DNA from 4 places in the Rhizobium sp. YS-1r genome. Region 2 is predicted to be linked to each of the others. Evidence: predicted binding sites of a transcription regulator. Region 2 holds the regulator's gene; each other region holds the start of a gene.
What was found. The regulator LexA, encoded in region 2, represses DNA repair genes until DNA is damaged. The targets are predictions, from matches to a motif close to TGTTCNNNNTGTGTTCNG.

Region 1 (5,803 bases), on a different contig from region 2:
TCGTCGTCAGCGTCAACTGGCTCTCGGTTCCGTTCGCCTATCTCTACGGCCTGCTCAGTCTGCGCTTCCTGTTGCCTTCCAGCCTCGACGCGTTGCTGGCGCTCGTCCACTTCGCCCTGCTCATCGCCATGGTCGTTTCCGTCTCACGGGTGATGCGGATGATCTGCGGGCCGCAGCCGCTGATGGTCACGGGCCTCGTCCTGGTGCTGATCGTTCCGGGCATGCTGCTGACCGAAGCATTGCAACGCTTCCTCGGCATCTATCCGTTCTGACTATCTTTGCGGGATCACGGATCGCCGGGATAATCGACCTTCATGAAATAGAGGCCTTCCGGCGGCGCGACCGGCCCGCAGGCCGAGCGATCCCGCGCATCCAACGCGGCGCGCACATCTTCCGGCGTCATCTTGCCCTCGCCCGCAAGCTTCAGCGTGCCGGCGAAGGAGCGGATCTGGTTGTGCAGGAAACTCTGGGCGCTTGCCCGGATTTCGATCAGGTCGCCGGTGCGGGTCACATCCAGCCGGTCGAGCGTGCGAACCGGGCTCGTCGCCTGGCAGTGGGCCGAACGGAACGTCGTGAAATCATGGTGCCCGACCAGCGTCTGCGCCGCTGCGTGCATGGCTTCGTGATCGAGATGGCGCGCCACCCACCATGCGCGCTTGGCCTCCAGCGCCAATGGCGACGGACGATTGAGGATGCGGTAGAGATAATGCCGGCGGAGCGCCGAAAAGCGCGCATCGAACGTCTCATCGACCGCCTGGACGTCGAGCACCGACACCTTTTCGCCCGCCATCATCAAATGGGCGTTCAATGCATTGCGCAGCTTATAAGGCTTCCACTCGCGCGATAGATCCGCGTGGATGACCTGACCCACGGCGTGAACGCCGGAATCCGTGCGGCCCGCGCCGCGGATCGAGACGGTTTCGCCGGTCAGCGACAGGATGCCGCCCTGGAGCGCCGCCTGCACCGAGTGGCCGTTTTCCTGCATCTGCCAGCCGACATAATTGGTGCCGTCATATTCGACGGTCATGCGGTATCGCGGCATCAGGAGAGCCTCGCCCCGGCCGGGATCGGCGTGCCGCGCAGGAAATCGGCCGCCGCAAGCGGCTTGCCGCCTGCTTTCTGAAGCTTCAGCAGCCGGACGGCACCATCACCGCAGGCGACCGTCAGCGCGTCATCCAGCACCATGCCTGGCTGACCACGCCCCTCCCTCATTTCGGATGCCAAAACCTTGATGCGCTCCGGCCTGCCGTTGATCTCGGCCTCGAACCAGGCGCCGGGAAAGGGCGACAGGCCGCGAATATGGTTATGAACATCCCGCCCCGGTTTCGAGAAATCAATGCGCGTCTCGCCCTTGTCTATCTTGGCGGCATAAAGCACGCCCTCTTGCGGCTGCGGCGTCAGCGGCAGGTCGCCGGCTTCCAGTTTCCCCATCGCCTCGACCATGGCGCGGGCGCCGACCAGCATCAGCTTGTCGTGCAGTTCTCCCGCCGTCATGTTTTCGCCGATCTCGACTTCCCTAGTAAGCGCCACCGGCCCCGTATCGAGGCCTTTCTCCATCTGCATCACCATCATGCCGGTCTTCTCGTCTCCTTCCATGATCGCCCGCTGTATGGGGGCTGCACCACGCCAGCGCGGCAGGAGCGACGCATGGCCGTTGTAACAGCCGAGCCGCGTGCCGGTGAGGACCGCTTCCGGCAGAAGCAGGCCATAGGCAACGACCACGGCCACGTCGGCGTTCAGAGCCCGGAATTTCTCGCGCTCTTCCGGATCCTTGAAGTTGGCGGGCGTGAAGACGGGAATGCCGAGAAGCTCGGCCGCCTGATGTACCGGCGACTTGACGAGATCAAGCCCGCGCCGGCCGCCCGGCCTCGGCGGCTGCGTATAGACCGCGACGATATCATGGCCCGCCTGCTTCAGGCCCTCAAGCGTCGGCACGGAAAATTCCGGCGTGCCCATGAAGATGATTCGAAGAGACATGGACGTTCCACGCTTGGAAAGCGCGCCTTCAAACTGAAGATCGCCGGTTGAAGCCCTAAACGGCCTTCGCCTTGGCGGCCTTGGTGAACTTCTTGATCACCATCTCCCGCTTCAGACGCGAGATGTAGTCGATGAAGAGCACGCCGTTCAGGTGATCGATCTCGTGCTGCAGGCAGGTGGCAAGCAGGCCATCGGCCTCCACCATATGTTCCTTGCCGTCCCGGCCGATATGCTTGACCGTGACAGCCGCGGGCCGCTCCACCTCGGCGTAATATTCCGGAATAGAAAGGCAGCCCTCCTCGTAGACGGACCGCTCGTCGGAGGATTTGACGATCTCCGGGTTGATGAAGACCTGCGGGTTCTTCTCTTCGCCCTCCCGGGCAACGTCGATGACGAGAAGCCGGCGCGGCACGCCGATCTGGATCGCCGCAAGGCCGATGCCAGGCGCCTCGTACATGGTCTCCAGCATATCGTCGGCAAGCCTCAGGAGTTCGTCATTTACCTGTTCGACGGGCTTGGAAACCTGGCGCAGGATCGGGTTCGGGAGAATAATCAGCGGTTTGATGGTCATGGCTTCCCATAACGTAACTTTTTTTCGGAAGAAACAGGGATCGCTTCGCTTTTTTATATAATGTTCACGTTTTGATCTTTTCAAGCCGCGGAATTCTGTTAGCTTCCCGCCATGGATGATCTTCTCGCACGTCTCCCCGCGCTTCTGGCCGACCAGCAGGCTGTGGCCGTTGCAGCCGCAGCGGCGGCGCTAGTTATTCTGCTCGCGGTGTTTTTTATCAACCGTCGCCAGCGGGAAATCGCCCGGCAGGCGGTCGAGGCGGAAGCGAGGCTTTCCGAACTCCTTCGTGCCCAGAGCGAGATGCAGGGCCGGCTGTCGGCCATGGCGGAGACGCTTTCGGCGCGGCAATCGGAACTCAACCAGGCTGTCAGCCAGCGTCTTGATGGCATGACGCACCGGATCGGCGCGACGATTACCGAACAGACCAAGTCGACGCATGAGAATCTCCGCCGGCTTCAGGAGAGACTCGCCGTCATCGACGCCGCGCAGAACAATATCCAGACGCTTGCCAAGGATGTCGTCGGCCTGCAGGCGATCCTGTCGAACAAGCAGACTCGCGGCGCTTTGGGCCGGGGGCGGATGGAGGCGATCGTCGCGGACGGCCTTCCGCTCGGCGCCTATTCGTTCCAGGCACTGCTTTCCAACGGCACCCGGCCCGACTGCCTCATCAAGATGCCGAACGGCGCACCGCCGCTGGCAGTGGATGCCAAGTTCCCGCTGGAGGCCTGGAATGCCTTTCGCGAGGCTGCCGCACCAGAAGCGAGGCGGGCGGCTGCGCAGCAGTTCCGCCGCGATCTGGACGTGCATATCAAAGACGTTTCCGAGAAATACCTCCTGCCGGGCGAAACCCAGGAGATGGCCTTCCTCTTCGTGCCGTCGGAATCGATCTTCGCCGAGATCCACGAGCATTTCGAGGGTGTTGTGCAGAAGGCGCAACGCGCCCGCGTGGTCTTCGTATCGCCTTCTCTCCTGATGCTGTCGATCCAGGTCATCCAGGCAGTCCTGAAAGATCAGCGGATGCGCGAACAGGCGCATCTCATCCAGGGCGAGGTAGCGCTTCTGGTGGAGGATCTGGCCCGGCTCGACGACAGGACCCGCAAACTTCAGGCGCATTTCCTCGCCGCCCAGAAGGATGTGGAGCAGATCATCACGTCCACTGACAAGCTCAATCGCCGTGGCGCCAGGATCGAGGCATTGGAACTGGAAGCGCCGGCAGACGCCGAAGCATCCCGCGACGCGCCGCAGGCCAAGGTCGTCGAAAGCCGCACCGGCCTGCTCAAGCTCAGGGTGGTTGACGAGGAGTAACGCTCTCGGGCAGTGTCGCGCGACTTTACACCAGCAAGCAGGCCTGCCCATGATCACTGTCCTCGGCTCCATCAACATGGATCTCACCGCAACGACCGAACGCCTTCCGCAGCCCGGTGAAACCGTTGCAGGAACGAGCTTCGCAACGGCTGCCGGCGGCAAGGGCGCCAACCAGGCGCTGGCGGCACGGCGCGCCGGAAGCACGGTGAAGATGGTCGGAGCCGTCGGCGAAGATAACTTTGCCGGACCGGCGCTCGTCCTTCTCGATGAAGCTAAGGTTGACCTGTCCGCCGTCGCGCATGTCAGCACGCCGACCGGCACGGCGCTGATCCTTGTCGGCGGCATAGGCGAGAATATGATCGCGGTCGTGCCCGGCGCCAACGGCACCGTGAGTGAGGCACAGGCCCACGCGGCAGTCGAAACCATGCAGACCGGCGACATCCTGATGTTGCAACTCGAGATTCCGGCGACAACGGTGGAAGCGGCCCTCAAGGCGGCACGCGCAAAGGGGATTGTAACGCTGATGAATACAGCGCCGCTGACGGATGACGCTGCACGGCTTGCCCGGCTTGCCGATATCGTGGTCGCCAACGAGACAGAATTCGAGCTTCTTGCGGGGCATCCGATTCCGGATGCCGCCACGCGTAAGGCCGCATTGGAAAAGCTGCATTCGGAAACCGGCCAGACCTTCGTGGTGACACTCGGCGGCGATGGCGTCGTAGCCATCCGTGAGGGTCGGTTCTTTTCTGCTGAAGGACTCAAGATCGAACCGGTCGATACGGTCGGGGCGGGCGACACGTTCTGCGGCTACCTGGCCGCCAGCCTGGAGCAGGGACTTGAATTTGCCGAAGCACTCCGCAGGGCGGCGGTTGCCGGCTCGCTCGCCTGCCTTGTCCGCGGTGCGCAGCCGTCCATCCCGCTCGCCGATCAGGTCGATCGCCGAGTCTGAAGTAGGCGGCAACCGTGCTGTTGCGATGTCAATTCCGGCTGCGCTGATTTCAGTCAAAGTTAAGATATCGATCCTAGGGTGTCGCCAACACCTCCGCGGCAGTGGATTCGCCAGCTATCCCTTCCGCGGCAGCCCCATGACGGGGCGCCTCCAGGTGAATACTCCCCCTTTGATACCCTGCTGAAGGCGCGAGCCCATGTTTCCGCTGAAGATCAAGTCCCTGTCCACGAAACTGATCCTTGTGACGAGCCTGGCAATCGCTGCAGTTCTCGTCATCTCCAACCTCTTCCTGATCTCCCAGACACGCAGCCGCGTCTCGTCGCTCACCATGGCTCAGGCCGAGGCCGAGGCTCGCTCGATCGCCAACGAAGTCGCCGTCGACATGGGACAACTCGCGGGCGCCGCCCGATCGATCGCCGGCGTGATCGGTCGCGGTCATGCGGGCGATTACCTTGATCGCAAGGGCGTGGTCGATGCCCTGAAGGCCAATCTCGAGCAGAACGCATTCGCCTATGGCAGCTGGTTCGCAGAAGCCCCCGGCACCTTCGACGGCAAGAACGCCGACCTGGTCGGCAACAAGGAGATGGGGGCCAACAAGAAGGGCGAACTTGCACCCTATTGGACCAAGAGCCGCTCCGGCGATATCGCCTACAGCGTTTTCGACATCGACACCCAGGCGGAGTGGTATGCGCTGGCCGCCAACTCGAAGAAAGGCTCGCTGACCCAGCCTTACGTGGAAAGCACGACCGGCGACGCAACCGCCATGAGCTCGATCGCCTATCCGGTCTTCTCAGGCTCGAAATTTCTCGGTGTTGCCGGTCTCGATGTGTCGCTCGCCACCCTCACGAGGAAGCTGCAGGCGATGAAGCCCTTCGGTTCCGGCCGTGTCCTTCTCGTGTCCCAGGGTGGCAAGTGGATTGTCCCGGTTGATCCGGACAAGCTGATGAAGCCGGTGGAAGGCGAAAAGGCGAGCGAGCTTCTCGCCGCGCTGAAGGCAGACA
Region 2 (5,803 bases):
TGGTCGAGCGGCGGGAAATCGATGCGAATGGACGCTGGCGCTATTTAGTCCGCGTCGGACGGACAGCCAATCCCGAGATCCGACGCCCTCCGGAGCGGGTGTCGCTGCTTGCCAGGGCGCGGCACGAATCTGCGGAAACCGGCGAGACGATCAGTGGCCGGGTACGCATATCGCCGCCTTCGGGTCCTGCACTGCCGGGGCTTAACGATTTCGCCTTCTCTTCTTATTTCGATGGTATCGGCGCCGTCGGCTTTTTCTATGGAGTGCCGAATAAGGAGGCAGGCCCGGCGTTGCCGCGAGCCTGGATTGCAGAATTCGAAAGCGGGCTTTTCGATCTGCGCAGCGCCATCGCAAGCCATATTCGCGAAACGGTGCCGGGCGATGCGGGCGCCTTCGCAGCCGCGATCGTGACCGACGAACGCCGGGCTATTTCCAAGGAGACCACCGAGGCGCTCCGGCTTTCCGGACTTGCCCATATCGTCGCGATCTCCGGGCTGAACATGGCGCTTGCCGCCGGCATCTTCTTCGTCGGCGTCCGCACTGTCCTTTCGTTTTTTCCCGGGTTTGCCCAGGCCTATCCGGTGAAGAAGATCGCTGCCGCCGGCGCGCTCCTGATGGCGACCGCCTATTACCTGATTTCCGGCTTCGGTGTTTCAGCCGAGCGGGCGTATATCATGATGGCGGTCATGCTTGTCGCAGTCTTCTTCGACCGGCCGTCGATCAGCTTGCGCAATGTGGCGCTTTCGGCCCTGATCATTATCGCCGTTTCGCCCTCGGAAATCCTGGGGCCCAGCTTCCAGATGTCCTTTGCGGCGACCGCAGCGCTGGTCGCCGGTTATGCGCTCTGGAAAAATCGATCGAAAAAGCACGATCCGGAACCGCTGCAAATTCGTCACCCTGTGGTGACGCCGGTACTGGCTTCCTGGAAATTCATTGCGGGCATTCTCGCCACGACCCTGATCGGCAGCACGTCGACGGCGATCTTTTCGGTCGAGCATTTCCATCGGATTGCGACCTATGGCGGTCTGGCGGCAAACCTCGCCGCCATGCCGATCATTTCTTTCGTGGTCATGCCGGCCGGACTGGTCGGCATGCTGCTCGTACCGTTCGGGCTCGATGCGCCCTTCCTGAAGCTCATGGGTCTCGGCCTGGAAGCGGTGATCTCCATAGCAAGACATGTGGCGGCCTGGGGCGGCGACGCCGGTATCGGCCGTCAGCATCCCTGGTTCCTGCCTGTCTCCACGGCCGGTTTTCTTCTGCTGACCCTTTTGAGAAGCAGGCTTCGGCTGGTCGGCATTCCGCTCGTTGCAGCCGCATTGTTGTTCTCCTGGCACGAACGATCGAAGCCCCTGCCGGATATTCTCGTTTCCGAGGACGGAACGATGATTGCCCTGATAGGCAGGGAAGGCATTGCCACCAACCGCACCCGCCCGCCCGATTTCATCTACGGCCAGTGGAAACGGGCACTTCTCCTGGGCGATCCCATAAAACCGGACGTGTCATCAGCAAGAGATAAACCGCCCGATGGGAAGCCTGAGGAGCGCCGCGAGCTGACGCAGGCCGAAATCGAGACGGCGCGGTCCCGCATCAGGCAGGTGCCTGCCGGTCATTTCGTATGCGAGCCGCGTGTCTTCTGCGGGGTGAAAACTTCCGGGGGCACCATCATAGCCTCCGTCGAAGACAGCCGTTATGCCGGTGCGGCCTGCGATGCCGCCCATATCATCATCGCGCCGCGCGCCCGTTTCGATCACTGCCGCTCCGGCGCATTGATGATCAACGGCAATGCTTTGCGAAAGACTGGTGCGCTCGAAATTTCCCTGCACGGCGCAGCCGACATCCGGCAATGGACTATTCGCCCCGCCATGGCCGGCCATGACCGCCCCTGGAGCAGGCATCGCCACTATGACTGGCGGAACAAGATGTTCGCCTCGGCGCTCCCGGAACAGCTTCGGCAATTGATCAATGGTAACGGCGGATGAGGCCGACCAGCTTGCCCTGGACCTTTACCCGGTCGGGCGGGAATATCCGGGTTTCGTAGGCCGGGTTCGCGGCTTCCAGCGCGATCGAGGCGCCACGGCGGCGGAAGCGCTTCAGCGTCGCTTCCTCCTCGTCCACCAGCGCTACGATGATGTCTCCCGGATTGGCGGTGTTGCTGTTGCGGATGATCACCGTGTCGCCGTCCAGGATGCCGGCCTCGATCATCGAATCACCCTTGACTTCCAGCGCGTAATGTTCGCCGGAACCAAGCATCTCGGCGGGCACTGCGATATCATGCGTGTTGTTCTGGATCGCCGAGATGGGCACGCCGGCGGCGATGCGGCCCATGACGGGAACCGTGGTGGCGTTGGAGAGATCGTCGTTGGCTGCGGGCTTGGCCGGAGCGGCAGCGACCGGCTGCGGCTTGCCGAGGCTGCCCTCGATAACACTCGGCGAGAAGCCGCGGCGTGGCTGCAGGCTCGGCTGATAGGCTTCCGGCAGCTTGATGACTTCAAGGGCACGTGCCCGGTTCGGCAGGCGGCGGATGAAGCCGCGCTCCTCCAGTGCGGTGATCAGCCGGTGGATGCCGGACTTCGACGCGAGGTCGAGCGCGTCCTTCATTTCGTCGAAGGAGGGCGGCACGCCGGATTCCTTCATGCGTTCGTGAATGAACAGAAGCAATTCCTGCTGTTTGCGCGTGAGCATATTTGGCACCTTGAGAGTCGGAAACAAATCAAGAACATACACTATATGTTCCATATGTGTTCCGCAAGTCCCTAAATTTTCGTGAAGTATGATGATTTTTCTTCATGGATGTCTGCAACATATCTCTTTCGACACCACTTGCTCGAAGCCGATCCGCTGCCAATGTAGTGCTGCGATTCCGGATTCTGGGGGCTCTCGCGTGAATGCTAGACTAATCGATCATCTCGTTCTGCCGGTGGCGGACCTTGCCGTCGCGCGTTCGCGACTGGCAGAACTCGGATTTACAGTTGCGCCGGAGGCCTTTCATCCTTTCGGCACGGCCAATGCCTGCGTGTTTTTCTCGGATGGGGCCTATCTGGAGCCGCTGGCGATCGCCAACCGGCGTCAGGCGGCAGCCGCGGCCAAGCGCGGCAATGTCTTCACCGCCCGGGATCTCGCCTTCCGCAAGGCGCGTAACAGGCAGGGCTTTTCGGCCCTCGCGGTTGCCACGGGCGATGCGGCAGCCGATCACGCGCGTTTCAGGCTGCGCGGGATTTCCGCGGGCGATATCCTGGAATTCTCCCGCGGCGTGAAGATGCCGGACGGTTCCGAGACTGAGGCAAGCTTCCGGCTGGCCTTTGCGGGAAACGAGCATGCGCCGGATTTCTTCTTGTTCTCTGCACAGCGGATCAATCCGCTGCCGGCCGATCGAGGCGAACTGGAACGCCATTCCAATACGGTGACCGGCTTGAGCGAGATCGTTCTTTCGGCCGCATCGCCCGACGATTTTGCGCCCCTGCTCGAAGAGGTGCTGCTCGCGAAAGCCGGGATCGAAGCTGCGGCCGTGGAGCTTGTCGCTTCGAACACACGCATCCGCGTCATGCAGGATCAAGATCTCGAATCGGAATTCGCCCTTGTGCCGTTGCCGAATGCCGAAGGTCTGCGCGGCCGGGCGATCATCTTCAAGACTGCCGATCTTGCCGTGACAGAGATCATCCTTGCTGCTAATGACGTCGCATTCGTCCGCCGGGAAGGCCGTGTGCTGGTCCAGGCGGCGCCCGGCCAGGGTGTGTTGTTCGGTTTCGAGGAATAGTCTCATGGAAGTTTCCGCCAATCCGCGCGTCTCCGTCGGTGAAGGGCACGGCAAGGTCGTCTTCGCACAGGATGCCCGCCTGTCGCTGATCGCCGGCCCGTGCCAGATGGAAAGCCGCGACCACGCCTTCATGATGGCGGGTGCGCTGAGGGAGCTTTGCGACAAGCTCGGCATCGGGCTTGTCTACAAATCATCCTTCGACAAGGCGAACCGCACGTCGATTTCCGGCAGGCGCGGCATCGGGCTCGAAAGCGCCATGGAAATCTTCGCCGATCTGAAGAAGGAATTCGGCTTCCCGGTTCTCACCGACATTCACACGGAAGAGCAGTGCGCCATCGTCGCCCAGACCGTGGACGTGCTGCAGATCCCGGCCTTCCTTTGCCGCCAGACGGACTTGCTTGTCGCTGCGGCGAAAACCGGCCGCGTCATCAATGTCAAGAAGGGCCAGTTCCTGGCGCCCTGGGACATGAAGAACGTGTTGGCCAAGTTCACCCAGAGCGGCAATCCGAACGTGCTGCTCTGCGAACGCGGCGTCTCTTTCGGTTACAACACATTGGTGTCCGACATGCGCTCGCTGCCGATTATGGCGGCGATGGGCGCTCCGGTCGTCTTCGACGCGACGCATTCGGTCCAGCAGCCGGGCGGGCAGGGCGGCTCCACCGGCGGCCAGCGGGAATTCGTCGAGACGCTGGCGCGGGCGGCCGTTGCCGTCGGTGTCGCCGGCCTCTTCATCGAGACCCACGAGGACCCGGACAATGCTCCGTCTGACGGTCCGAACATGGTGCATCTCAAAGATATGCCACGGCTTCTGGAAAAGCTGCTTGCCCTCGATGCGGTCGCAAAGGCTGCCTGAAGCGCCCGCCTGAAAAAGCGCGAAAAGCGGCTGCACTGTAATTTTCGTGTCACTGACCATGGGACATGGTCAGTGACACGAACCATATAGATCTGACGTCCAAGCCCAGGGAGAGTCTTTTGACCGCCATCACCGATATCATCGCCCGTGAAATCCTCGACAGCCGCGGTAATCCGACGGTTGAAGTGGATGTCTATCTGGAAGACGGTTCTTTTGGCCGTGCAGCTGTTCCGTCCGGCGCGTCGACCGGCGCGCACGAGGCGGTCGAACTGCGTGACGGCGGCAAGCGTTACGGCGGCAAGGGCGTCGAAAAGGCTGTCGAGGCGGTCAACACCGAGATCTTCGATGCGATCGGCGGTTTCGATGCCGAAAGCCAGATCCACATCGACAAGACGATGATCGCGCTCGACGGCACGCCGAACAAGTCGCGCCTCGGCGCCAATGCCATCCTCGGTGTGTCGCTCGCCGTCGCCAAGGCCGCCGCCGAATCCGCCGGCCTGCCGCTCTACCGCTACGTGGGCGGTCCGAACGCGCATGTCCTCCCCGTTCCGATGATGAACATCATCAACGGCGGCGCCCATGCCGACAACCCGATCGACTTCCAGGAATTCATGATCATGCCGGTCGGCGCCGATACGCTGCGTGACGCGGTGCGCATGGGTTCGGAAATCTTCCATGTCCTCAAGAAGGAACTCGCCGCCCAGGGGCATAACACCAATGTCGGCGACGAGGGCGGTTTCGCTCCGGGCCTGAAGAGCGCCCCGGAAGCCCTCGATTTCATCATGAAGTCGGTCGAGAAGGCCGGCTACAAGCCGGGCGACGACGTCTGCCTGGCGCTCGACTGCGCCTCGACGGAGTTCTTCAAGGACGGCAAATACGTGATGGAAGGCGAAGGCCGCACGCTGGAATCCGGCGCCATGGCCGATTACCTCGCCGAGCTCGTCGGCAAGTATCCGATCATTTCGATCGAGGACGGCATGGCGGAGGACGACTGGGACGGCTGGAAGGCGCTCACCGACAAGATCGGCGCCACGTGCCAGCTCGTCGGCGACGACCTCTTCGTCACCAATTCCGCGCGTCTGCGCGACGGCATCCGCATGGGTGTCGCAAACTCCATCCTCGTCAAGGTCAACCAGATCGGTTCGCTTTCGGAAACGCTCGATGCCGTCGAGACCGCCCACAAGGCGCGCTACACG
Region 3 (5,803 bases), on a different contig from region 2:
GGCATGGACCTTCGCGCCGCCGTCGGGGAAGGTTCGCCGCTGGCGATCGCGCCGAGCAGGCGCGCGCTGGTGCCGACCGGCTTCATCTTCGAAATACCGGGTGGTTTCGAGGCGCAGGTGCGGCCGCGCTCCGGCCTTGCCTTCAAACACGGCATAACCTGCCTCAATACGCCCGGCACCATCGATAGCGACTATCGCGGTGAGGTGAAGGTGCTCTTGATCAATCTCGGCGACGAGGATTTCGTCATCACCCGCGGCATGCGGATCGCCCAGATGGTGATCGCACCGGTGATCCAGGTCCGCATCGAGGAGATCGCCGAAGCGACCGAAACAGCCCGCGGCGCCAGCGGCTTCGGATCGACCGGCGTCTGAGGCCGGAGCCAATCCGCAAGCGCCTGCAAGGATTATCCCGGCAATTCACTTTTCGCGGCGGGTCGTCTCGAAGAGGAACCAGGTGCGGCGCTCCGCTTCATCGATCCAGTTCTCGATCAGGCTGGCGGTCGCCACGTCGTTATGCTCATCGCAGAGGTCGTGCGTTTGCCGCATGAGGGCGATCAGCTGCTTGTTGTCTTCCCTGAGCTCCGCCAGCATATCCTCCGGCGTCACGAAATCCGCATCATTGTCGGGGATGCGCTGCAGCCGGGAAATATGGCCGATCGAACGCAGGGTCGTGCCGCCGATCTTGCGGGCGCGCTCGGCAACGTCATCCGTCATTGCGAAAATCTGCTCTGCCTGCTCATCGAGAAGCAGATGGTAATCCCGGAAGTGCGGACCGGACATGTGCCAGTGGAAATTCTTGGTCTTGAGGTAAAGTGAAAAGACATCGGCAAGCAGCGTCGTGAGCGCCGCGGCGATATCCTTCACGGCGTTCGTTCCGAGATCTGAGGGCGTGGCGAGCGGAGCAAGCTTGCGGTTCCGGGCAGCATTATCAGACATGGATTATCCCCTTCAAGATCGAGCATAGGCCGCCTTTCGGTGCCAGCGATCTGGAATTAAAGTGCCCTATGCCGGGGCTTTTTCAATAGCTGCCCATCCCTATTTCGGCAGGGATTTTCCAAAACGTCCCGCTGTTGCAAAAACTCTCCGCATCGAGCTCTCTTCCTGCATCTTTTTTCTCCCCGACCGGCGCAGGGAAGATCAATGCGGCTGGCCTCCGGTGCTCTTTGGACCTATCTTCCAGCATCAGAACGACTTGTCAGGGAGAACACCATGTCGGAACAGAAACCGGGCCGCGGCCGGATCTATTCATCGATCACCGAAACGATCGGCGATACACCCATCGTGCGGCTGGATAAGCTCGCGAAGGAAAAAGGCGTCAAAGCCAATTTGCTTGCCAAGCTGGAGTTCTTCAATCCGATCGCTTCCGTCAAGGACCGCATCGGTGTGGCGATGATCGAGAGCCTCGAAGCCCAGGGCAAGATCACACCCGGCAAGACCACGCTGATCGAGCCGACCTCCGGCAATACGGGCATCGCCCTTGCCTTCGCCGCCGCCGCGAAAGGCTACAAGCTGATCCTCACCATGCCGGAGACGATGTCGATCGAACGCCGCAAGATGCTGGCACTGCTCGGCGCCGAACTGGTGCTGACCGAAGGGCCGAAGGGCATGAAGGGCGCGATCGCCAAGGCGGAAGAGCTCGCCGCCTCGCTGCCCGACGCGGTCATTCCGCAGCAGTTCGAGAACCCTGCCAATCCGGAAATCCATCGCAAGACGACGGCCGAGGAAATCTGGAACGATACCGACGGCAAGGTCGATATCTTCGTCTCCGGCATCGGCACGGGCGGTACGATCACCGGCGCCGGACAGGTGCTGAAAAGCCGTAATCCGGACCTCAAGGTCATTGCCGTCGAGCCCGAGGAATCGCCCGTGCTTTCCGGCGGCCAGCCCGGGCCGCACAAAATCCAGGGGATCGGCGCCGGCTTCGCCCCAAAGATTCTCGACACCTCGATCTACGACGAGGTCGTCACCGTCAACAGCGCGGAAGCCATGGAAATGGCCCGCCTCGTCGCCAGGCTCGAAGGCGTTCCCGTCGGCATCTCCTCAGGTGCAGCGCTCACCGCTGCCATCGAAGTGGGCAGCCGGCCTGAAAATGCCGGCAAGAACATCGTCGTGATCATCCCCTCCTTCGCCGAACGTTATCTCTCGACGGCACTGTTCGAAGGGCTGGGTGGGTGAAAAGAGTGAGTAGTGAGTAGTGTCGCAGGCAGATCGCAGCACATAAACTCGATGAGAGCACTATTCACCACCGACTAATCACTGCTCACTACAGCAATCACGCCGCCGCATTCGTGAGCCGTTCGCCAGCCATGCGATAGGAGATCGCTTCGGCGAGATGGATGCGGCCCACCGTATCCTTGTTGTCGAGATCGGCCAGAGTGCGCGCCACCTTGAGCACGCGGTGGTAGCCGCGGGCGGAAAATTTGAGCTTTTCGGCAGCATCCCGGAGCAACTGCAATCCGTTCGGGTCCGGCTCGGCGAACTTCTCGATCAGCGATGTCGAGCAGCGGGCATTGGTGAGGACGCCTGGACAACCGGCGCCCGCGAAACGTTCCCGCTGTCTTTCGCGAGCCGCGGCGACTCGCTTTGCCACATCAGCACTCCTTTCCGCCGACATCGGGCGGATCAGGTCGGCGGCTGATACCGCCGGCACGTCGATCCGGATATCGATACGGTCCATCAAGGGGCCGGAAATTCGCGCCTGGTAATCGGCGGCGCAACGCGGGCCGCGCGCACAGGTATGGCCGGGCTCACCCGCCATGCCGCAGCGGCACGGGTTCATGGCGGCAACGAGCTGTATGCTCGCCGGATAGGAAACCCGGTGGTTGGCACGCGCGATGATGCATTCCCCGGTTTCGAGCGGCTGACGCAGTGCATCGAGCGCCTGGGGCGAAAACTCCGGGAACTCGTCGAGGAAAAGTATGCCGTGATGGGCAAGAGACGCCTCCCCCGGTCTGGCGCGCAGGCCGCCTCCGACCAGCGCCGCCATGGTGGCCGAATGATGCGGCGTGCGATAGGGACGGCGATCCGACAGCTTGCCGCCGGAGAGCTGGCCGGCGATCGAATGGATCATCGAGACTTCCAGAAGCTCGGCAGCGGACAGCGGCGGAAGGATGGAGGGAAGCCGCGCCGCGAGCATGGATTTCCCGGAGCCGGGCGGGCCTGCCATCAGGAGATTGTGTCCGCCGGCCGCCGCCACTTCCAGCGCCCGCTTGGCGCTTTCCTGCCCCTTGATATCGGCGAGATCGGGGAGATTGGCCGGCATCGCCCGGATCGCCGGCTGCGGTCGGGAGATCACCTGGGTGCCGCGGAAATGATTGGCAAGCGCAATCAGGCTGCGCGGCGCGACGATATCGATATCCGCGCCCGCCCAGGCCGCTTCCGCACCGCTATCGGCCGGGCAGATCAGGCCTTTTCCCATCGCGTTGGCACCGATCGCCGCCGGCAGGGCGCCGGTCACCGGCGCCAGAGTTCCGTCGAGGTTGAGCTCGCCGATCACCACGTAATCGGCCAGCGCATCCGCAGGTATCGCGCCCAGCGCCGCCATCAGCCCCAATGCAATAGGCAGATCGAAATGCGATCCTTCCTTCGGAAGGTCGGCCGGCGCAAGGTTGACCGTCACCTTCTTGGGCGGCATGGCAAGCCCGGATGCATGCAGCGCCGCCTGCACCCGTTCCCGGCTTTCAGCCACCGCCTTGTCCGGCAGACCGACGATATGCATGTTCATCTTGCCCGGACCGACCATCACCTGGACGTCGACCGGAACGCCCTCGATCCCCTGGAATGCAACCGTACTGACGCGTGCAACCATTTCAACTTGCCCCCAAGCCCTGACTGAAGCACCAGCGATTACACGCCTTCCGCGCCAGCGATTGCAATCTGGCATGGAACAAGGAATAAAACAAGAACATTAGACGAACAATTTCGCGCCGCCGCTGCAACGAGGTTGCAGCCAGTTGTATTGACGGAACAAAGACGATCCGGATCCGAAACGGCGGCGGCTCAACCTTCACGAAATCATGAGGCCGCCTTCTTTTTGTGCAATTTCGAATGAGCGAAGCCTCCCCTTTTCCGGAATTGCTTTATCAGCCGCGTTTTTCTTCGATTGCATCCCAAAGAAGGCTTGCGACATCGGCGCCGCCGAACTTCTTCACCTCGCGGATGCCGGTCGGGGACGTGACGTTGATCTCGGTCATGTAATCGCCGATCACATCGATGCCGACAAAAAGGAAGCCTCGCTCGCGCAGCGCCGGACCGATGCGGGCACAGATTTCCTCTTCCCGCGCGGTGATCTCGACGGGTTCCGCGCGGCCGCCGACATGCATGTTGGAACGGCTGTCGTGCTCGGCCGGCACGCGATTGATCGCCCCGACCGGCTTGCCGTCAATCAACAGGATGCGCTTGTCGCCCTTGCGCACTGCGGGCAGATAAGCCTGGGCGATGAAGGGCTCGCCGCGATACATCTGGTTGAACATTTCCAAAAGCGAGGAGAAATTGCGATCGTCTCGGGCGGAATGGAAGACGCCGGCGCCGCCATTGCCGTAGAGCGGCTTCAGGATGATGTCGCCCATTTCTTCGCGGAAGCGCGCAATCTCGGCAACATCGCGGGAAATCAGCGTCGCCGGCATCAGATCCGCAAATTCCGTGACGAAGATCTTTTCCGGCGAATTGCGCACCCAGGCGGGGTCGTTCACGACGAGTGTCTTCGGGTGAATGCGCTCGAGCAGATGCGTCGAGGTGATATAACCCATGTCGAAGGGCGGGTCCTGGCGCAGATGGATGACGTCCATGGCGGAGAGATCGATACGCTGCCTGTCGCCAAGCGTGAAGTGGTCGCCCTTGATGTCACGCACCGAAAGCGGCTCTACGGCGGCGAAGACCTTGCCATCACGCATGCTCAGCCGGTCGGGCGTATAATGAAAAAGCTCATAGCCGCGGGCCTGCGCCTCGAGCGCCATGGCAAAGGTGGAATCACCGGCGATATTGATGCCGGAGATATGGTCCATCTGAAATGCGACTTTGCGGATTCTCGCCATGACTTCAGCCCCTCAAAAAGTGCCCGCCTGATGTAGGACGGCGGACACTCAAAGGCAACCGGTCAAAGCGACCATCAGCCGGCGAGGCCGACCTGGCCCCTGGGACGCAGCATGTTGCGCAGGCGGTAGAGAAATGCGAGCGGCGCGGGAAACGGCTTGCGCAGGAAGGCGATCTTCCTGACATAGTTGTCAATGTGCCAGGTCGCCCAGGTGCCGCCCTTGAAATAGGCGACGTCGCCGGCACGGAGAACGCGCTGTGTGCCATCCTCCGCGGTCACATGCACCTCGCCTTCGAGGATGACCACCGTCTCGTCCCAGCCGAAGAACCAGCGGAAGGTGCCCGCCGTGCAATCCCACACGCCGGTCGCAGCGCATTCGTCCTCAGCCTTCGAGTGGGAAGCGGCCCGCGCCTGCGGATTGCCGGCAATCACCCAGCTCGGCTCGATCGGAAGCGGCGCCATTTCCAGGGAATCCGGGCAGGCGCCGATAAAGGGTTTTGCCGTCGACGGTTCCGGCGCATAGGATTTGTATCGGACGGCGATGGCCGTCGCGGCCGCCGCCAGGATTTGCCAGCTCATGTTGCCCCCTTGGCTGTCAGGTCCAGGGGACAGTAGCCGCAAAGCGTAAGCTGGTCGTTCAGACCGACGCTACAATTTTAGCGATAGGCCCGATTTCAAGACCGATCAGGCCACCGGCTCGGCCGGCGCGAATTTCGCCTCGGCCGGAACTTTGCCCGGAAGGCGCCTGCCGGTATCCGCGGCAAAGAAGTG
Region 4 (5,803 bases), on a different contig from region 2:
GATGTGGAACACCCGGTCGCCGACGGAGAATTGCGAGGGGGTTTCGGTGGTGGATTTCGCCACCAGTTCGCCCTCGATGGTGCGGCCGCGCGGGCCGCTTTCGCCGTAGCCGATGCGTTCCACCGCGTGGCCGGAACGGGTGCCCCAGTTGTCGCGGGTGGCGTCGGTCTTGTTCTGCTGGGCGCGTTTCCAGCCGGGCGTCGAATAGGTGTTGGCGAAGGGATCGGCCTTGTCGAAGCGCGATTGGCCATAACCACCGCGTCCGCCGCCATATCCCCCGTAATTCGTATCGGCGACGGCGACGTCCACATGCATCTGCGGCAGTTCGTCGAGGAAGCGTGACGGCATGGTGGATTGCCACAGTCCGTGGATGCGGCGGTTGGAGACGAACCAGATATGGCAGCGCCGCTTGGCGCGGGTAATCCCCACATAGGCGAGGCGGCGTTCCTCCTCCAGCCCTGCGCGGCCGCCTTCGTCGAGCGCCCGCTGATGGGGAAAGAGGCCTTCCTCCCAGCCGGGCAGGAAGACCGTTTCGAATTCGAGCCCCTTGGCGGAATGCAGCGTCATGATCGACACCGCATCCATATCCTCGTTCTGCTCGGCATCCATGACCAGCGACACGTGTTCCAGAAAGCCGCGCATCGACTCGAAGGCTTCCATCGAGCGGATCAGTTCCTTGAGGTTTTCGAGCCGGCCCGGCGCTTCGGCGGATTTGTCGTTCTTCCACATGTCCGTATAGCCGGACTCTTCGAGGATCTGCTCGGAAAGTTCGATATGCGGCGTGTTCTCAAGCTTCTGGCTCCAGTTCCTGAAGCTTTGCACGACGTCGAACAGGGCCTTGCGCGCCTTGGGCTTCAACTCATCCGTCTCGATGATATCCGCGGCAGCCTGGAGCATCGGGATATCGCGGGCGCGGGCATAGTCGTGCAGATAGCGCACCGTCGTATCGCCCAGGCCCCGTTTCGGCGTGTTGATGATGCGCTCGAAGGCGAGATCGTCGGCCGGCTGGCAGACAAGCCGGAAATAGGCCATCGCGTCGCGGATTTCCATCCGTTCGTAGAAGCGCGGGCCGCCGATGACGCGATAGTTGAGGCCGAGCGTCACGAACCGGTCTTCGAACTCGCGCATCTGGAAGGAGGCGCGCACGAGGATCGCCATGTCGTTCAGCGCATGCTTTTTCCCGTCGGAATCGCCGCGCTGCAGCCGTTCGATCTCCTCGCCGACGGCGCGGGCCTCCTCTTCGGAATCCCAGGCGGCATGCACGATGACCTTCTCGTCGTCGGGGTTCACCCGGTCGGTGAACAGCGTCTTGCCGAGGCGGCCTTCGTTATGGGCGATCAGATGGCCGGCGGCGCCGAGAATATGTTCGGTGGAACGGTAGTTGCGCTCCAGCTTGATCACCCTGGCGCCCGGAAAATCCTTCTCGAAGCGCAGGATATTGTCCACTTCCGCGCCGCGCCAGCCATAGATCGACTGGTCGTCGTCGCCGACACAGCAGACATTCTGCGGCACGCCCTTCGGTCGCTGCGCGAGCAGGCGCAGCCACATGTATTGCGCGGTGTTGGTATCCTGGTACTCGTCGACCAGGATATAGCGGAACCTGTTGTGGTAATCTTTCAGGATATCCGGGTTCTGGCGGAAGATCGCGATCGGATGCAGCAAAAGGTCGCCGAAGTCGCAGGCATTCAGCGTTTTGAGCCGCGCCTGATAGGCGGCGTAAAGCTCGCGGCCCTTGCCGTTCGCGAAGGCCCGCGCATCGCCTTCGGGAATATCGGCGGGCAGCAGGCCCTTGTTCTTCCAGGTGTCGATCATGCCGGCGAACTGCCGGGCCGGCCAGCGCTTGTCGTCGAGCCCCTCCGCCTGGATGAGCTGCTTGATGAGGCGGATGACGTCGTCCGTGTCGAGAATGGTGAAGTCGGAGCGGAGCCCTGCGAGTTCCGCGTGGCGGCGCAGGAGCTTCACGCCGATCGAATGGAAGGTGCCGAGCCAGGGCATGCCTTCCACCGCGCCGCCGGCGAGCACGCCGATGCGCTCCTTCATCTCGCGGGCCGCCTTGTTGGTGAAGGTGACGGCCAATATCTGCGAGGGGAAGGCCCGGCCGGTCTCAAGGATATGCGCGATGCGTGTCGTCAGTACCCGCGTCTTGCCCGTACCGGCGCCCGCGAGCACGAGGACGGGGCCGTCCAGCGTCTCGACCGCCTCGCGCTGCTCCGGGTTGAGGCCTGACAGATAATCGGGGGCGCGATGCTGATCCCGGGCGGCCATGGCGCGCGCTGCGATGCCGAGCCCGGCATTTCCCGCAGGCGGCGGGGCAGGCGCCTTGCGCGGCGCCGGTTCGGGCTCCTCGTCGAAAAACGGGATGTCGTCGAAACTGTTACTCATGCGGCCAATGTAATGATTCGGACCTGAAAGACCAGAAAATGTTCCTCTTTTATTCCTAGTCTCTCCATAAGTCCCGGCTAAATTGTGGAATGGCGGACCGCAGCTCCGTCAGAAAACCGCAATGAGGGGCGTCATGTATGCATCCGATCTAACAAACCCGTGAGATTTCGTGAGGTTACATTTCCGTAAGGTACGGAATCTCCCATTGCCTGTGCACATGCAAAAAAGGATACTTGCTCTGGAAATTGGAATGCGCGCCACCCGGAGACCTGAATGCGGATTTGGAAACAGCTTCTGCTGAGTATCGTGATCCTGGCCGGAGCCTTGTGTCTATGGGTATTCATGGTCCCGAGCGCCGGTGAGACCCTTGCGAGGATGGGTGTCCCGGGGCAGGTGGTGGCTGCGATCCGTCCCGAACAGGCGAAACCCGCGGCGCAGGGCGCAGGCGGCGGTAATGCTGCAGCGCAGCAGCCGGGCCGGAGCGGCCAGGGTGCCGGCGGACAGCGCGGCCAGGGCGGCGGCAACCGCCCGACCATGGTGGTCGCCGAGCCGGTTTCGACCGGCACCGTCAACGATCGCCTGTCGGCGATCGGCAGCGGCGAGGCGATCCAGTCCGTCATCGTCATGCCGCAGGCCTCCGGTACGATCCATGAGATCATGGTCGCGTCCGGCCAGAAGGTCGTGAAGGGCCAGGTGCTTGCCCGCCTCGACGACGACGAACAGACGATCGAGCGCGATAAGGCAGAGGTGGCGCTCAGGAGCGCCCAGGAGAAATCCGTCTCCTACAAGAACCTGCAGTCGGTCTCCCGCCTCGACGTGTTCGATGCGCAGATCGCCGAAGAGGCGGCGAAGCTTGCCCTTTCCACTGCTGAACTCAATCTGAAGCGTCGCGATATCGCAGCGCCGATCGACGGGATTGCGGGCATCGTCGCGGTCAATATCGGCGACAACGTCACGACGCAGACCAATATCGTCACCATCGACGACCGGTCGGCGATCCTCGTCGATTTCTGGGCGCCCGAGCGTTTCGCCATCGCCATCGAGCCGAACCAGCCGGTCGAGGCGAGCTCGATCGCCAGACCGGGCCGGATCTTTTCCGGCAAAGTGGAAGCAATCGACAACCGCGTCGATCCTGCAAGCCGCACGATGCGCATCCGCGCCCGCGTCGAAAATCCGGGCGACGTGCTGCGTGCCGGCATGTCCTTCAGCGTCAGCATGCGTTTTGCAGGCGAGACCTATCCGGCCGTCGATCCGCTGGCCATCCAGTGGGACGGTGAAGGCTCCTACGTCTGGCAGATCAAGGACGGCAAGTCGGTCAAGACCCGGGTGCGCGTCGTGCAGCGCAATCCCGATGCGGTTCTCGTGGAAGCTCAGCTCAACGAAGGTGACATGGTCGTGACGGAAGGCCTGCAGCGCGTGAGGGAAGGGGCGCCCGTGCGCATCTTCGGCACGCCGGAAACGGCCGAGGTGGCGCGCCAATGAAGATCGAAATCCCGAGCTTTGGTCACGACAGGCAAGCGCATTCAGGCGACGGCAAATCCAGCCAGACGTTTACGGCGCTCTTTGTGAGGCGGCCGATCCTGGCTGCGGTCCTCAATACGCTGCTCGTCGTCGCGGGCCTTGCGGCGCTCGCGGGCGTCGAAGTGCGCGAACTGCCGGATGTCGACCGGCCGATCATCACCGTGCAGACCAATTATGACGGCGCCTCGCCGCAGACCATGGACCAGGAGGTCACCCAGGTCATCGAGGGGGCCGTCGCCCGTGTCAGCGGCCTCAAGGCGCTTTCCTCGCAGTCGCAGTTCGGTTCGAGCCGGGTGACGATGGAGTTTAACGATTCCGTCGATCTTTCGGACGCGGCGAACGACGCGCGCGATGCGGTCGGTCGCATCGCGAACCAGCTCCCGGACGACGCCGACGAACCGCGCATCGTCAAGGCGGATGCCGATTCGGATGCGATCATGCGTCTGGCGGTCACCTCGTCCAAGCTGTCGATGGAGGATCTGACCCAGTTGGTTGACAACGAGATCGTCGACCGGCTGGCTGCGGTCGAAGGCGTTGCCGACGTCCAGCTTTACGGCGATCAGGACAAGGTATTCCGCGTGGACGTGAACCAGGCGGCGCTCGCCGGGCGCGGGCTGACCGTTGCGGATGTCTCCGAGGCTCTGGAAAGCGCGGCGCTCGACGTGCCGGCAGGTTCCCTCAAGAGCACGACGCAGGACATCGTGGTACGCACCACGGCCAGTCTCACGACGCCCAAGGATTTTGAAAACGTGCTGATTGCGCCGAACATCCGGGTTTCGGATGTGGCGACCGTTTCGCTCGGTCCGGACGACGGCTCCACGGTGCTGCGGTCGAACGGCGTGCAAGGCATCGGCCTCGGCATCATCCGCCAGGCGCAGTCGAATACGCTCAATATTTCCGACGGCGTGAAGAGCGCCGTGGCGGAACTGCAGAAGACGCTGCCGGAAGGGACGCGCATCGCGATCACCAGCGACGACGCGCTCTTCATCGAAGGTGCGCTGCACGAAGTGGAGATCGCGCTCATCCTGTCGGCGACGGTGGTCGTGGCGGTGATCTATCTCTTCCTGCGCGACTGGCGTGCGACGCTCATCCCGGCGCTGACGATGCCGGTGGCGCTGATCGGCACGCTGGTTGCGATCTATCTCGTCGGTTTCTCGATCAACATCCTGACGCTGCTGGCGATCGTCCTTGCGACAGGTCTCGTCGTCGACGACGCGATCGTGGTGCTGGAGAATATCGTCCGGCGACGAATGGAAGGCATGGGACCGCGGGCTGCCGCCGTGCTCGGCACGCAGGAAGTGTTCTTCGCGGTCATTGCGACGACCGCGACGCTTGCAGCCGTCTTCATTCCGCTGTCCTTCCTTCCCGGTCAGATCGGCGGACTGTTCAAGGAATTCGGCTTCGTGCTTGCCTTCTCGGTCGCGTTGTCCTCGGTCACGGCTCTCACCCTTTGCCCGATGCTGGCGTCGCGCATGCTCACAAGGCCGATGAAGGAGGAGCACGGCCTGCTTGGCGTGTTCGGCAGTGCGTTTGCCCGCGTCTATGCCTCCGCCCTTCGTTTTTGCCTGAATGCGCCGCTGGTCGTCATTCTTGTCTCGGCGATCTTTGCATTTGCCGCCTATCACGTCTTCGGCCAGGTCAAGAGCGAGCTGACACCGCGCGAGGACCGCGCTTCGATCATGCTGCGGCTGACCGCGCCGCAGGGCGTGAGCCTGGATTTCACCCGCGACCAGATGCAGCGTGTCGAGGAGAACCTGAAGCCGCTGCTGGACGCAGGCGAGATCGCCAATATTTTTTCGATCTCCGGCTTCAACAACAACAAGAACAGCGGTTTCATGGTGCTGACGCTTGCCCCCTGGGACGAGCGCGCCCGGACCCAGGACCAGATCGCCGCCGATGT

Region 1: rmuC (DNA recombination protein RmuC) is a predicted target of LexA. The motif match lies at 2,610-2,627, and genes of this name have one in related genera.
Region 3: JL39_RS29700 (YifB family Mg chelatase-like AAA ATPase) is a predicted target of LexA. The motif match lies at 3,890-3,907, and genes of this name have one in related genera.
Region 4: JL39_RS06145 (UvrD-helicase domain-containing protein) is a predicted target of LexA. The motif match lies at 2,422-2,439, and genes of this name have one in related genera.

The regions. Positions count from the first base shown of each region.
Region 1 is NZ_JPYQ01000056.1:757,835-763,637, forward strand. It holds gene JL39_RS29280 (hypothetical protein) at 1-272, shown strand, start outside; gene truA (tRNA pseudouridine(38-40) synthase TruA) at 287-1,042, opposite strand; gene fmt (methionyl-tRNA formyltransferase) at 1,042-1,977, opposite strand; gene def (peptide deformylase) at 2,033-2,548, opposite strand; gene rmuC (DNA recombination protein RmuC) at 2,660-3,853, shown strand; gene JL39_RS29305 (ribokinase) at 3,903-4,802, shown strand; gene JL39_RS29310 (methyl-accepting chemotaxis protein) at 4,999-5,803, shown strand, end outside.
Region 2 is NZ_JPYQ01000032.1:79,547-85,349, forward strand. It holds gene JL39_RS20550 (ComEC/Rec2 family competence protein) at 1-1,979, shown strand, start outside; gene lexA (transcriptional repressor LexA) at 1,960-2,682, opposite strand; gene JL39_RS20560 (VOC family protein) at 2,882-3,754, shown strand; gene kdsA (3-deoxy-8-phosphooctulonate synthase) at 3,759-4,607, shown strand; gene eno (phosphopyruvate hydratase) at 4,727-5,803, shown strand, end outside.
Region 3 is NZ_JPYQ01000056.1:838,849-844,651, forward strand. It holds gene dut (dUTP diphosphatase) at 1-372, shown strand, start outside; gene JL39_RS29690 (DNA starvation/stationary phase protection protein) at 418-936, opposite strand; gene cysK (cysteine synthase A) at 1,210-2,175, shown strand; gene JL39_RS29700 (YifB family Mg chelatase-like AAA ATPase) at 2,273-3,808, opposite strand; gene gshB (glutathione synthase) at 4,083-5,033, opposite strand; gene JL39_RS29710 (cupin domain-containing protein) at 5,108-5,611, opposite strand; gene JL39_RS29715 (sn-glycerol-3-phosphate import ATP-binding protein UgpC) at 5,717-5,803, opposite strand, start outside.
Region 4 is NZ_JPYQ01000006.1:353,630-359,432, reverse strand. It holds gene JL39_RS06145 (UvrD-helicase domain-containing protein) at 1-2,382, opposite strand, end outside; gene JL39_RS06140 (efflux RND transporter periplasmic adaptor subunit) at 2,656-3,864, shown strand; gene JL39_RS06135 (efflux RND transporter permease subunit) at 3,861-5,803, shown strand, end outside.